One region of the Lujinxingia vulgaris genome, then DNA from elsewhere that is predicted to be linked to it. Evidence: riboswitches for the same ligand, from Rfam matches in the RefSeq annotation. Region 1 holds a riboswitch; the other holds the start of a gene.

Region 1 (5,340 bases):
GCGATGCCCTCCATGCCACCGATGCGAATGGGGTAGGCCCTCTTGGTCAGGTAAAACCACGCGATGAGGATGCCCACGATCGCGATGGGGAGGCCGTAGTACATCCACTGCAAAAACGAGATCGTGGTGCCGTAGACGCGGTCCACGTAGCCCACAAAGATGGCGTTGGGTGGGCTGCCGATGATGGTGGCGATACCGCCGATCGACGCCGAGTAGGCGATGCCCAGCATCAGCGCCATGCCGAAATGAAAGCCGCCGGGGCGGGTGTCGATCTCGGGCTGGTGCTTTTGGGTGAGGGCGGCCACCTGGGTGACAACGGCCAGGCCGATGGGGACCATCATCATGGCGCTGGCGGTGTTGCTGATCCACATCGACAAAAAGCCCGTGGCGACCATAAAGCCCAGCACCAGCCGCGAGGGCTCAAAGCCGACTTTGGCGATGATGGTCAGCGCGACGCGGCGGTGCAGGTGCCATTTCTCCACGGCGATGGAGAGCAGAAAGCCGCCCAGAAAGAGGTAGATGAGCTCGTGGCCGTAGTTGAGCGTGGTCTCCGCCGCGGGGAGCACCCCGGTGAGCGGAAAGAGCACAATGGGCACGAGCGCTGTGACGTAGATGGGGATGGCTTCGGTGAGCCACCAGATGGCCATCAAGAGGGTAATGGCCAGCGCGGCGGTGCCGGCGGCAGATAACCCCTCAATGCCCTGGCCGAGCATGATCAAAAAGAAGACCACCGGGCCGGCGATCAGGCCGATGCTTTTTGCCGGGGTGCGGGTGGGGGCGGGCGTTTCAGCTGAAGGGGGGGTCATGTGGCGAGCACTCCGAAGGAAGGAGCGCACAGATTAAGGGATGGGTGGGGGTGGTCAAGGTAGGGAGCTCATGACTGCTCAGGGGGAGCAGATCTCTGTGCACGAGAGGTCGTGGCCGATGTTGCAGGCCGACTCCCAGGTGCGGGCGGCGGCCTGGGCCTGGCCGCGCTGGCAGAGCACCACGCCCAGGGTGTGGATGATGTTGCCGTTTTCGGGGGCGAGGTCCACGGCCTTGCGAGCGATGGTCTCGGCGGTGGCGTCGCATTGGCCGGCGCCGTAGCAGCGCTCCCATGCCAGGCTGTTGCAGGCGTCGGCGTCGTCGGCGTCGCAGGCGGACTGATTGTAGATCTCGCGCGCTTCGGTGGAGTTCCAGTGGGCGTTGGCGAGCTCGCGGCAGGCTTCGGGGTTGCCTTCGGTCAGGCAGGCGTCTTCGTGAAGGTCGCGGAACATGGCCTGGCGCTCGGCATGCCAGCGCTGCTGGATGCGGTTCTGGAGTTTCTGGTGACGCTCTTTGAGGTGTTGGTCGAGCCCGATGCCGGTGCCGTGCACCAGATATTGCACGCGGGTCTGGTCGCCGACGGTGTTGACCATGGGCTGCTGGCGAGCGTGGCCAAAGAGGGTGTTGATGGCCGGGCAGGCCGCCCGATAGTCGAAGCGCCAGGCCTGTTGCGGGTCGCCTTCATGCTCCAGAGGGAACTCCATCGCGCAGGGGTACTCGGAGCAATTGACGGTGGTCTCCGGGGGAAAGACATCGGGGCACTCTTGCATGAGCTGGTCGACCATCTGCTCAAAGTTCTCGGGCCGAAAGGCCTCGTCGAGCTCGGCGGGAAAGGCCATGGGCACCTCCGGGGAGGTGCGATCGATGAGCTTTGCGAGCTCGTCGTTATGCTCGCGCAGGGCGTCGCGCTCCTGGATGGCGCTGGCGAGGGATTTCTGGGTGAGCGCGAGCGTCTCCTCGCAAGATTGGCCGCTTTTGGCCGCGGCCTCCTGCAGCTTCGCCAGGGTCTCCTCGCCCGCGCCTTCGCCCGGAGGCCGGTCCGCCGCGTTATAAGCGATCATCGTCGGACCCTCGGCGGGCTCGGATGAGAAGAGCAGGAAGGGCAGGGCGCCGGACGTGATGCCGACCACAAAGACGATGAGGTAGGAGAGGTAGGTTCGCATCATGCTATCGCTCGGACATCGATGGGCGCAGAGACAGGCAGAATGATGAGGAGAGTAGCAGACGAAACGGGGGTGTGGGAGAGGGCGCGCGCGCGGGTTGGGATGGTCGAAGGTGGTCGTTTTGTGTGGGTCGTGTGTTCATAAAATGAACATGGTCTGTGCGTTTTGCGCAGAGACATGCAAATAACGACCTAAAATCAGCATGAAACCCACCTGGCATGTGTATTGCTGAAGGGCTTGCCACCCTGATTGAGGAGGTCGTCATGGAAGCCCTGAAACTACATCAAATCGTCGTTCAACTGCTTCTTTTACTCGTCCTGAGCGTGTTCGCGTTGGGCTGCGCTGCGGGCGGGCGCGTCGGTCTTAGCGCGACCCCTGCAGAAATGGGGAATCTTTCGAGTTATCAGGCCCACGGCGCCATTGAGTTGGGCGATGATCGCACGGGGGGATTTTTGGTCTTCCAGGAGCTTCGTGTGGGCATGAAGGGCCTGGGAATTGGTGGTGGGGTCAAGTTTCCCATCTATATCGAGACGGAGAAGCTGACCTTTTACGGGGCTCCGTCCCTGGGCTTTGTGGCAGGATATGTGGGCGATGAAGAGCGCTCCGGCCTCAACGTGCGTCTGGCGGTAGGACTTGCCGATCGCCAGCATAAAGGGGGTGGGGCTCTCGATCGTTTGTTCGGGTGGGACTACGACACCCGTACGATCAGCCTGGAGGTCTCGCAGGTCATGAACACCGAGCGGTTCATGCCGACGACGCTGGTGCTCAGCGTGGGGCGGTTGCGTTGAGGGTAGGAATGGGCAGTGGTTGCCGGGCTATCGCGGCCCCTTCGGCAGCGGGCGTTTCAGTCGCGGATAAGGGGGGCGGATTGTGTTGTGGAGACACAGAGATAAAAGCGACAAAGGGGAGGAGGGCTACGGAGGATGCTGGCAGTCCACGCGCTCGGAGGAGTCTTTGTGGCTACCGCATCCCGGGGGCAAGGAGTGGCCCCGAGCATCACCGCGCGGCTTGCCCTGAGCGCATGTGCCCCCGATACTCCCCCCGCGCTGGTGTCCGCCCCGTGAGGGGCTGGCGAGTAGCCGGGAGGAATCGGCCCATGATGGCGTGTGGGTCGGGGACTTTTGGCCAGAAGAGGGAACCCGGTGAGATTCCGGGGCTGCCCCGCAGCGGTAAGCAAGAACGAAGGCCACATGAAAGGCACTGGCTCTTTTAGAGTCGGGAAGCCGTGGCCGGTAGGAGGTGAGTCCCGAAGGTGGGGCTGCCGCGCTTGCAAGCCCGAAGACCTGCCCGCGCCGGGTGATCTGAGCGAAAAACGGACCCCGTACCGACCTTGATTCTCGCGGGAGATGGGCAGGTCGCCGCGCGCGCCCCTGGATGGGGGGTGCCACGGCTCTCTGTGCATCTTCGGCCTTCATACGACTTTGAGAGGCAGACCGATGCACAGCTCCAACGACATGCTCGACCCTCAGACCCTCGCCCCCGGTCAGGTGACCGAGGTGCAGCTCATTGAGATGGTCTTTCCGCAGCAGACCAACCACTACGGCACGCTCTTTGGCGGGCAGGCGCTGGCGTTGATGGATAAGGCGGCGTTTATCGTGGCGTCGCGTTACACGCGGCGCACGGTGGTGACGGCGTGCAGCGAGCGCTGTGATTTTCATGTGCCGGTGCGTCAGGGGCAGCTCGTGGAGCTGACCGCGCGGGTGGTGGAGACGGGGCGAACCTCGGTGACGGTGGAGGTCACGCTTGTGGCCGAGGATCTTTTGAGCGGGGATCGGCAGCCGGGCACGCAGGGGAAGTTCGTGATGGTGGCGCTTGATGCGCATGGGAAGCCGACGCGGGTGCCGGCGCTGGCGACATCGGCAGAGACCTCGATGTGAGGGGAGCCCCCCCGGGGCGGAGGCTTCGGAGCGAGGGGCAGGAGCTCCAAAAAAAGCCGGCCCCCCTGGCGGGGGCCGGCTCTGGCTGATGATGCGGCAGACGTGCCGAGCAGCAGGATCGGGGTGGTTCAGTCGCTGAGCTCGAAGTAGCGCTCGCGGCGAGTCTGGTTGCCCTGCTGATCGTAGACGGTGACGGTGATGGTGCCGCTGCTCACCGGGGTCTCAAGAGGCAGCGCCCAGACGCGATCGTGGCTTTCGACGAAAAGGTCGGCCAGCTCACTTCCAGCCGGGCGGCCCTGGATCTCGAAGTCGGCGATGACCGAGGTGCGCGCCTCATCGAGGGCGGTGTAGTAGTCGAAGGCGCCGAAGCGAATCTCCTGCAGAGGCTCGCTGATGTGCCGCTCGCGGGGGCTTGCGACCACGAGGGTGGGGCGAAGGTCGTCGAGGAACCAGCCGTAGCCAGACTCGGCGGCGTCGATATGGTCGACAGGGCTGCCAAGGTCGATCCAGCGGGCGATGGTCATCTTCTCGTCATGGGTCAGCGCCGGCACGTCGGAGCCGGGCGGGGGCATGAGCTCGCCGATGTAGTCGAGATCGGAGTCGTTGGGGTGGGCACCCTCGGGGAGGGTGGAGGCGTCGCCGGGGACGCTGGCCGAGGGGTGGTCTTCGTTGCTCCAGCCGTCGAGGCGGCGGCCAAAGACCTTCCAGGTCAGCAGGCTTCGCCGCGACTGGAACTTGCGGATGGTGCGTGAGGCGTTGGCCTGGCGCCAGCGCGGGGATTCGCCCACGCGGACCAGCGGGGGGATGCCCCATTGGGCGGCCGCGTCGTTGTTGAGGCGATGCCAGGTGCCCGGATAGCCGTCGATGAGCTCGGTGTCGTCGAGCACCAGATCCATGGCCGGGCCACCGGTGCTGCTCTCGGAGTGGCAGGGGGTGCAGGAGCGCTCAAAGAGGGGCTGGATATCACGCAGGTACTCCACATCCACGGCGCGCTCAGATCGCTCGATGAGCGCCGGCTGCCCCTCATCATCACGGGTGAGCAGGGGCGTTGTGCGGGTCAAGTCCCAGATCTGGTAGTCCTCGCGTGCGGCGGCAGTCGCTTCAAAGTCCGTCGGGCTCTGGGAGTGCGCGTGGCATCCGCCGCAATCGTAGCGAACCTCACCGGGGCGAAGCTGGTGCCAGGTCTGCGAGGAATTGAGGACCATGCCGTCGCGGTCCAGGGTCTGGAAGGTGAAGGGGGTGTCGGCCGGAATTTTGGCCAGAAAACTCGTATCGGGGTTGCCATCCGGGTCGACCACAGGCTCGCCGGCGTCATCGAACTTGCGCACCGGGATCTCGCCAAGGATGCGCAGGCGTTCGTTGGCGTGGTTGGTAAACTTCACGCCGGAGTGCGTTCCGTAGCTGCGGTGGGTCGGGGTCTCCATCGCGACGATGCGCACCGCCCAGATGTCGTCGTCGGTGTAGATGCCCGAATCCGCGCCCTGCACAAACCAGTT
Region 2 (5,340 bases), on a different contig from region 1:
CCCACCGGAGGCTGCTCCGGGCTGAGCTCTTCGTTGACCTCCTCATCGCTGAGCTCGACCTCCTGCGTATCCACGATCGTGGCCTGGCGGCCCTGGCGCTCTTCCACCGGATCGACCAGCTCGCCGGGCGCCGCTTCGCGGCGCGCTTCTTCTTCGGCGGACTGCTGCGCCTGGCTTACGGCCTCCTCCGGCGCCGCCTGGGCATCATCGCCTTGTCCCTCCGGGTCGGCCTCGGGGTCGCCTTCGCTCAACGCGGGCGGGTTGGTGCCGTCGAGCTCACGCTCTTCGGGGCTATCGGGCTCCTGGGCCCACGCGTCGGTTGCAGTGAGGAGGGAGAGCGCGACGATGGCGATCGCCGCCCTGGACTTCATACGCACCATGATCAGGGCCTCTGCTCAATCATTGAAAGGGAATCACATCGCGCCACGCGCGTTACTTCATCGATGGCGGCCGCAGGCTGGCTCTACAAGGGGAGTAGCAGCGGACGCGCCGGGCTGGAGATACCGCCCAAGGTGTACACCACGCCAAAATCAGCGTCCAGCCACCGGCCCGGCTCGCCGCAGAGCAGTCGCAAAGTGGGTCCCCACCACCCGCCACCGTAGGGGGACCCCTTGTGGGTCCCCGCCCTGGGAGTTCCGGAGGGGCACAAGACCCCTCCCTACGGATTGGGTGGGTTCTCCATAAAAAAACCTCGTGGGACTTTGCGATTGCCCTGCCGGCTTGCCGTGGCGTCTGATACGTCAGGGCGCTTGCGCCTCGCCACTTGCGCCACGCAGGTCGCACCGGGCCGGTCGCAAATGGGTCTCCCGACATCACTACGCCCGCGATCCTGTCGTTTCCTTTTGGGCTTCCTTCTATATATAAGGAGGGCGAGAGGGCGCGAATGACGAGGGACCAAAAAATTTGAAAAAAGCGTCTTGACGAGCACGGCGATCCGAGTATTCTCCCGACTCCCTGACGCGGCCCAGCCCGAAAGGGGGCCGGCTCCAGGAGGAGTGGCCGAGCGGTTGAAGGCACCGGTCTTGAAAACCGGCAAGCGCAAGCTTCGTGGGTTCGAATCCCACCTCCTCCGCTCTACAAAAATCCTGCTTGCAGGATGTTGTTTGATAAGTGAATAAGAACGAGTACGGAGAGGTGGCCGAGTGGCTGAAGGCGCTCCCCTGCTAAGGGAGTATACGGCTTAAAACCGTATCGAGGGTTCGAATCCCTTCCTCTCCTTCTCGACTCAACGTTCTGCCCTGGCACAGAGCTTTTGAAACGCATAAAGAGCTCGCTTCACCGCCTCGCAGAAAAATGAAAAAAGAGTCGAAAAAGTGCTTGCAAGACTGAAAAGGCGGTGTTAATAAAATGACCACGCCGGACGGAAGAACGGCAGCAAGCACATAGCACGCACCTGTAGCTCAACTGGATAGAGCAATGGTCTACGGAACCATAGGTTGGAGGTTCGAACCCTTCCAGGTGCACTTCGAAACGCTCTTAGGCTTCTAAGAGCGTTTCTTTGTTTTCGGAGTAAGGTCTTACATTGGCACGAAAGAACGTCGACACCATCTATATGATGCAGGCTCTGGAAGAAGCGGAGCGCGCGCAGGCCGAGGGCGAAGTCCCGGTGGGCGCGGTCGTTGTTCATGATGGCCAGGTCATCGCTCGCGGCTTTAATCGGCGCGAGAGCTGGCAAGACCCCACTGCCCACGCCGAGCTTATCGCGGTGCGACGCGCCGCCGAGGCTCTGGGTAGCTGGAGACTCCATGAATGTACGGTCTACGTGACCTTAGAGCCCTGTCCGATGTGCGCGGGAATGTTAGTGAACGCGCGGGTAGGACGGGTGGTCTTCGGAGCACGTGACCCGAAAGCCGGCGCAATGCGCTCGCTGTACGCGATGGGCGAAGATCCTCGATTGAACCATCGAATTGAGGTCAAAGAAGGTGTCCTTTCAGCGGCCTGCGGGCGAGTTTTGAGCGAGTTTTTCCGCACCATTCGCGAGAGACGTAAGGCGACGGTAAGTGAAGATGATTCATCAACTCAGGAATCATCTTAAGTGCGGAGGGGTGGCCGAGTGGTCGAAGGCGCTTGATTCGAAATCAAGTGTACCTTCACGGGTACCGTGGGTTCGAATCCCACCCCCTCCGTTGTTTATGCTCTTAAGATCTCGAAGGATGAGATCTTTTTGGAGAGGTGGCCGAGTGGCTGAAGGCGCACGCTTGGAAAGCGTGTATACGTTAACCGCGTATCGAGGGTTCGAATCCCTCTCTCTCCGCTCGACTCGGGTGGCCGGTTGACGGTTCACCCGGGGCCCCGCTAGGGTGGGGTTGTTCGACCCCTGAGCGGCCAGTGCGACCGCTGGCCTGGCACCCCGTCAGGTCCGGGAGGAAGCAGCGGACCAGGTTCAGGGTGTGCGCTGGCCGCTTGAGGGTCGAACGTGTTTAGTCCTACGAATCCCGCGATGCCTTTCAAAAAGGTGTCGCGGGATTTTTTTTTGCCCGAAATTCAGCGGATTTTGAGCCATCGGGCGGCGAACTGGCGAGTTCGATTGACCCGGCTCGCGTCGCGGTGCTAACAGGGCCGGGCTCGACGCGGCAGGAAGCTGGTGGAAAACCAGCGCTGCCCCCGCAACTGTGATCGGCGATGAGCGTGTCATATCCCACTGGTTCTGCATTCAGAGTCGGGAAGGGGACGCGTGAAGATGACCCGAGAGCCAGGATATTGCTGCGTGGAGATAGTTTCCCCCAATCGCTTCGGGAAGGTGGCGAGAGGAACGCAGCAGATCGAGCGCAGGCGCGCCGATCCTTGAGGTCTGAGGCCAGCTGGCCCGGGCGTTGAGTTGGGGTTGTCCCGCTGCCGACCTTCGATCGCCATCCGAAGCACGCTGTGATGGAGATCGAGATGAAGACGCTGAAAAATCGGGTGGATTTGATGGCGCTGGTGCTGGCCGCGGGCCTGTCGCTTGTGGCCTGTGGTGAGACTGACGAGCCGGCCGAGGTAGACTGCTCGACCATGCCATGCGACCCGGAGCCCGAGGAGCAGGGCATCGAGGTGGCCGGGGAGTGGGAGACGAACTTCGGCGGTCAGGAGACGATCACCGAGGAGGTCTGGGGCCCGATGCTGCTGACCGAGTACGACAACGCCGCGCGCGAGGCGATCACGCAGAACACCCCCGACGCTGAGTACGGCCCCAACACCTACAACGTGATCGTGTGGACCGAGCCGGTCGACGATTCCTTCTATTACTGCATGGTGGCCTTCGATCAGGAGACGGTGGAAGAGGCCCGTGCGATCGAAGCGGAGGCCGACGCCAGCGATCCGGAGAACGGGGGCTGCGGTGGCTTCTCCTGGACGAAGATGACGCGTCTATGAAGCATTCGGCAGCGAAACTCCTGAGCACGTTGATGCTGGCCGCCGGGGGGGCGGTGGGCTGCGGAGAAGCCGTGGACCCGGTCGATGAGACGCCGTGGTGGGAGGGGCTTCCTTACGCCACCGAAGTTGTTTCGTTTGTGCCTGGCGAGGGCTCGGGATTTGGGGAGCAGGCGATGCCCGAGGTCGTGCTGGGGCCGCCCCAGGGCAAAGGCGATCGCGCGGCTTCTCTCGATGTGCTCAGCCTTGGCGATGGCGGGGAGATCGTACTGGGCTTTGGCGATCAGACGATCGTCGACGGCCCCGGCCCGGACTTCGTGGTCTTTGAGAACGCGTTTTATGCCGATGGCGATCCGGAGCAGATTTTTGCGGAGCTCGGCCAGGTCGCCGTGAGCGAGGATGGGGAGACGTGGGTGAGTTTTGCCTGCGATTTTACCCCTGACGACGCGCCGCCTTATACCGGGTGTGCCGGCTGGACGCCGACCCGGGAGTACGATGCGCTGGAGCATCCAACGCTCTCTCTGGAGATCAGCGGCGGCGATGGTTTTGACCTCGCTGACGCAGGCTTAAGCCAGGCGCGCTACGTGCGCATCAAGGACCTCTGGGGCGTGGGTGCCACCCCCAGCCAGGGCTTTGATCTGGACGCCGTGGGCATCCTGAACGCCGAGTAAGTTCGTCTCTACAATCACGAAAAAGGCCGCGCTCCTTGAGAGGGGCGCGGCCTTTTTTTGTGTTTTGAGCCTCCGAAGAGGCTTTATTTGATCCTGAGAGGATCAATAACCGCGCTCGGCCATATCTTCGCCGTCGGGGGCATCTTCGACGATGGTCGCCAGGCCGCTGACCTGCACGTCGACATCGAGGGTACGATTGGCGATGCGCTCAAGGATCTCTTTCTTGACCTCAGCCAGCGGCAGCGTGCCGCGGCGGCCGTCTTTGTAGGTGCGCAGCGCCACGTTATGGGCCTCGGCCTCCCGGCCGCCGATGACCAGCATGTAGGGGATCTTTTTGGTCTCGGCTTCGCGGATCTTAAAGCCCATCTTCTCGCTGCGATCGTCGACTTCGACGCGCACACCGGAGCGCTTGAGATCGCGGGCGACCTCCCAGGCGTAGTCGTTCTGCTCGTCGGTGATGGGAACGATGACCGCCTGCACCGGGGCAAGCCAGGTGGGGAAGGCGCCGGCCAGGTGCTCCAGCAGGATGGCGAAGAAGCGCTCCAGGCTGCCGGCGATCGCGCGGTGAATAACGATCGGAGTGCGCTCGGCGTTGTCACTCGCCGTGTAGGTGAGCTCAAAACGCCGCGGCAGCTGGAAGTCGAGCTGGATGGTGGCGCACTGCCAGGAGCGGCCCAGGCAGTCGCGCACCTGGAAGTCGATCTTCGGGCCATAGAAGGCGCCGTCGCCTTCGTTGATGGTGAAGGGCTTGCCGGCGGCGTTGAGCGCCTCTTTCAGCGCGCCTTCGGCCTTATCCCAGAGCTCCACCTCGCCCATAAAATCTTCGGGGCGCGTGGAGATCTCCACGTCGTACTCCATGTTGAACATGCCGTAGGTGCGCTCGACGAGCTCCAGGAGCATGGAGATCTCCTGGGTGATGTGCTCCTCGGTGGTGAAGATATGCGCATCATCCTGGCAGAACTGGCGAACGCGGGTGGCGCCGCCGAGCGCGCCGGGGAGCTCGTTGCGGTGCAGGTGCCCGAACTCGGCGACACGCAGCGGAAGCTCGCGGTAGGAGCGTTTTTTGCTCTTGAAGTAGAGCATCGTGTCCGGGCAGTTCATCGGTTTGAGGCAGTAGTTCTGACCGTGGGCCTCAAGCTTGAACATGGTGTCCTGGTAGTGCTCCAGGTGGCCGGACTGCGCAAAGAGATCTTCGTGGTAGATCAGCGGGTTGCTGATCTCCTCGTAGCCCTGCTCGGCCTCGATCTCGCGAAAATAGTTCTGGAGCTGGCGGTAGGAGGTCCAACCTTTGGGGCGCCAGAAGATCGAGCCCGGGGAGAGG

What was found. Region 1 has a riboswitch for cobalamin ahead of FRC98_RS02570 (acyl-CoA thioesterase). Riboswitches for the same ligand answer to the same signal wherever they lie in the genome.
Region 2: another riboswitch for cobalamin. It lies ahead of FRC98_RS06005 (hypothetical protein); the one in region 1 lies ahead of FRC98_RS02570 (acyl-CoA thioesterase).

What each region holds. Positions count from the first base shown of each region.
Region 1 covers NZ_VOSM01000001.1:635,366-640,705, forward strand. Annotated here, with positions in the region: gene FRC98_RS02555 (SLC13 family permease) at 1-806, opposite strand, end outside; gene FRC98_RS02560 (hypothetical protein) at 885-1,970, opposite strand; gene FRC98_RS02565 (hypothetical protein) at 2,351-2,755, shown strand; cobalamin riboswitch at 3,059-3,272, shown strand; gene FRC98_RS02570 (acyl-CoA thioesterase) at 3,404-3,844, shown strand; gene FRC98_RS02575 (HzsA-related protein) at 3,973-5,340, opposite strand, start outside.
Region 2 covers NZ_VOSM01000002.1:593,490-598,829, forward strand. Annotated here, with positions in the region: gene FRC98_RS05965 (porin) at 1-380, opposite strand, end outside; tRNA gene FRC98_RS05970 (tRNA-Ser) at 990-1,072, shown strand; tRNA gene FRC98_RS05975 (tRNA-Ser) at 1,129-1,218, shown strand; tRNA gene FRC98_RS05980 (tRNA-Arg) at 1,390-1,463, shown strand; gene tadA (tRNA adenosine(34) deaminase TadA) at 1,523-2,035, shown strand; tRNA gene FRC98_RS05990 (tRNA-Ser) at 2,040-2,126, shown strand; tRNA gene FRC98_RS05995 (tRNA-Ser) at 2,167-2,254, shown strand; RNA gene ffs (signal recognition particle sRNA small type) at 2,319-2,409, shown strand; cobalamin riboswitch at 2,523-2,725, shown strand; gene FRC98_RS06005 (hypothetical protein) at 2,881-3,351, shown strand; gene FRC98_RS06010 (hypothetical protein) at 3,348-4,019, shown strand; gene thrS (threonine--tRNA ligase) at 4,122-5,340, opposite strand, start outside.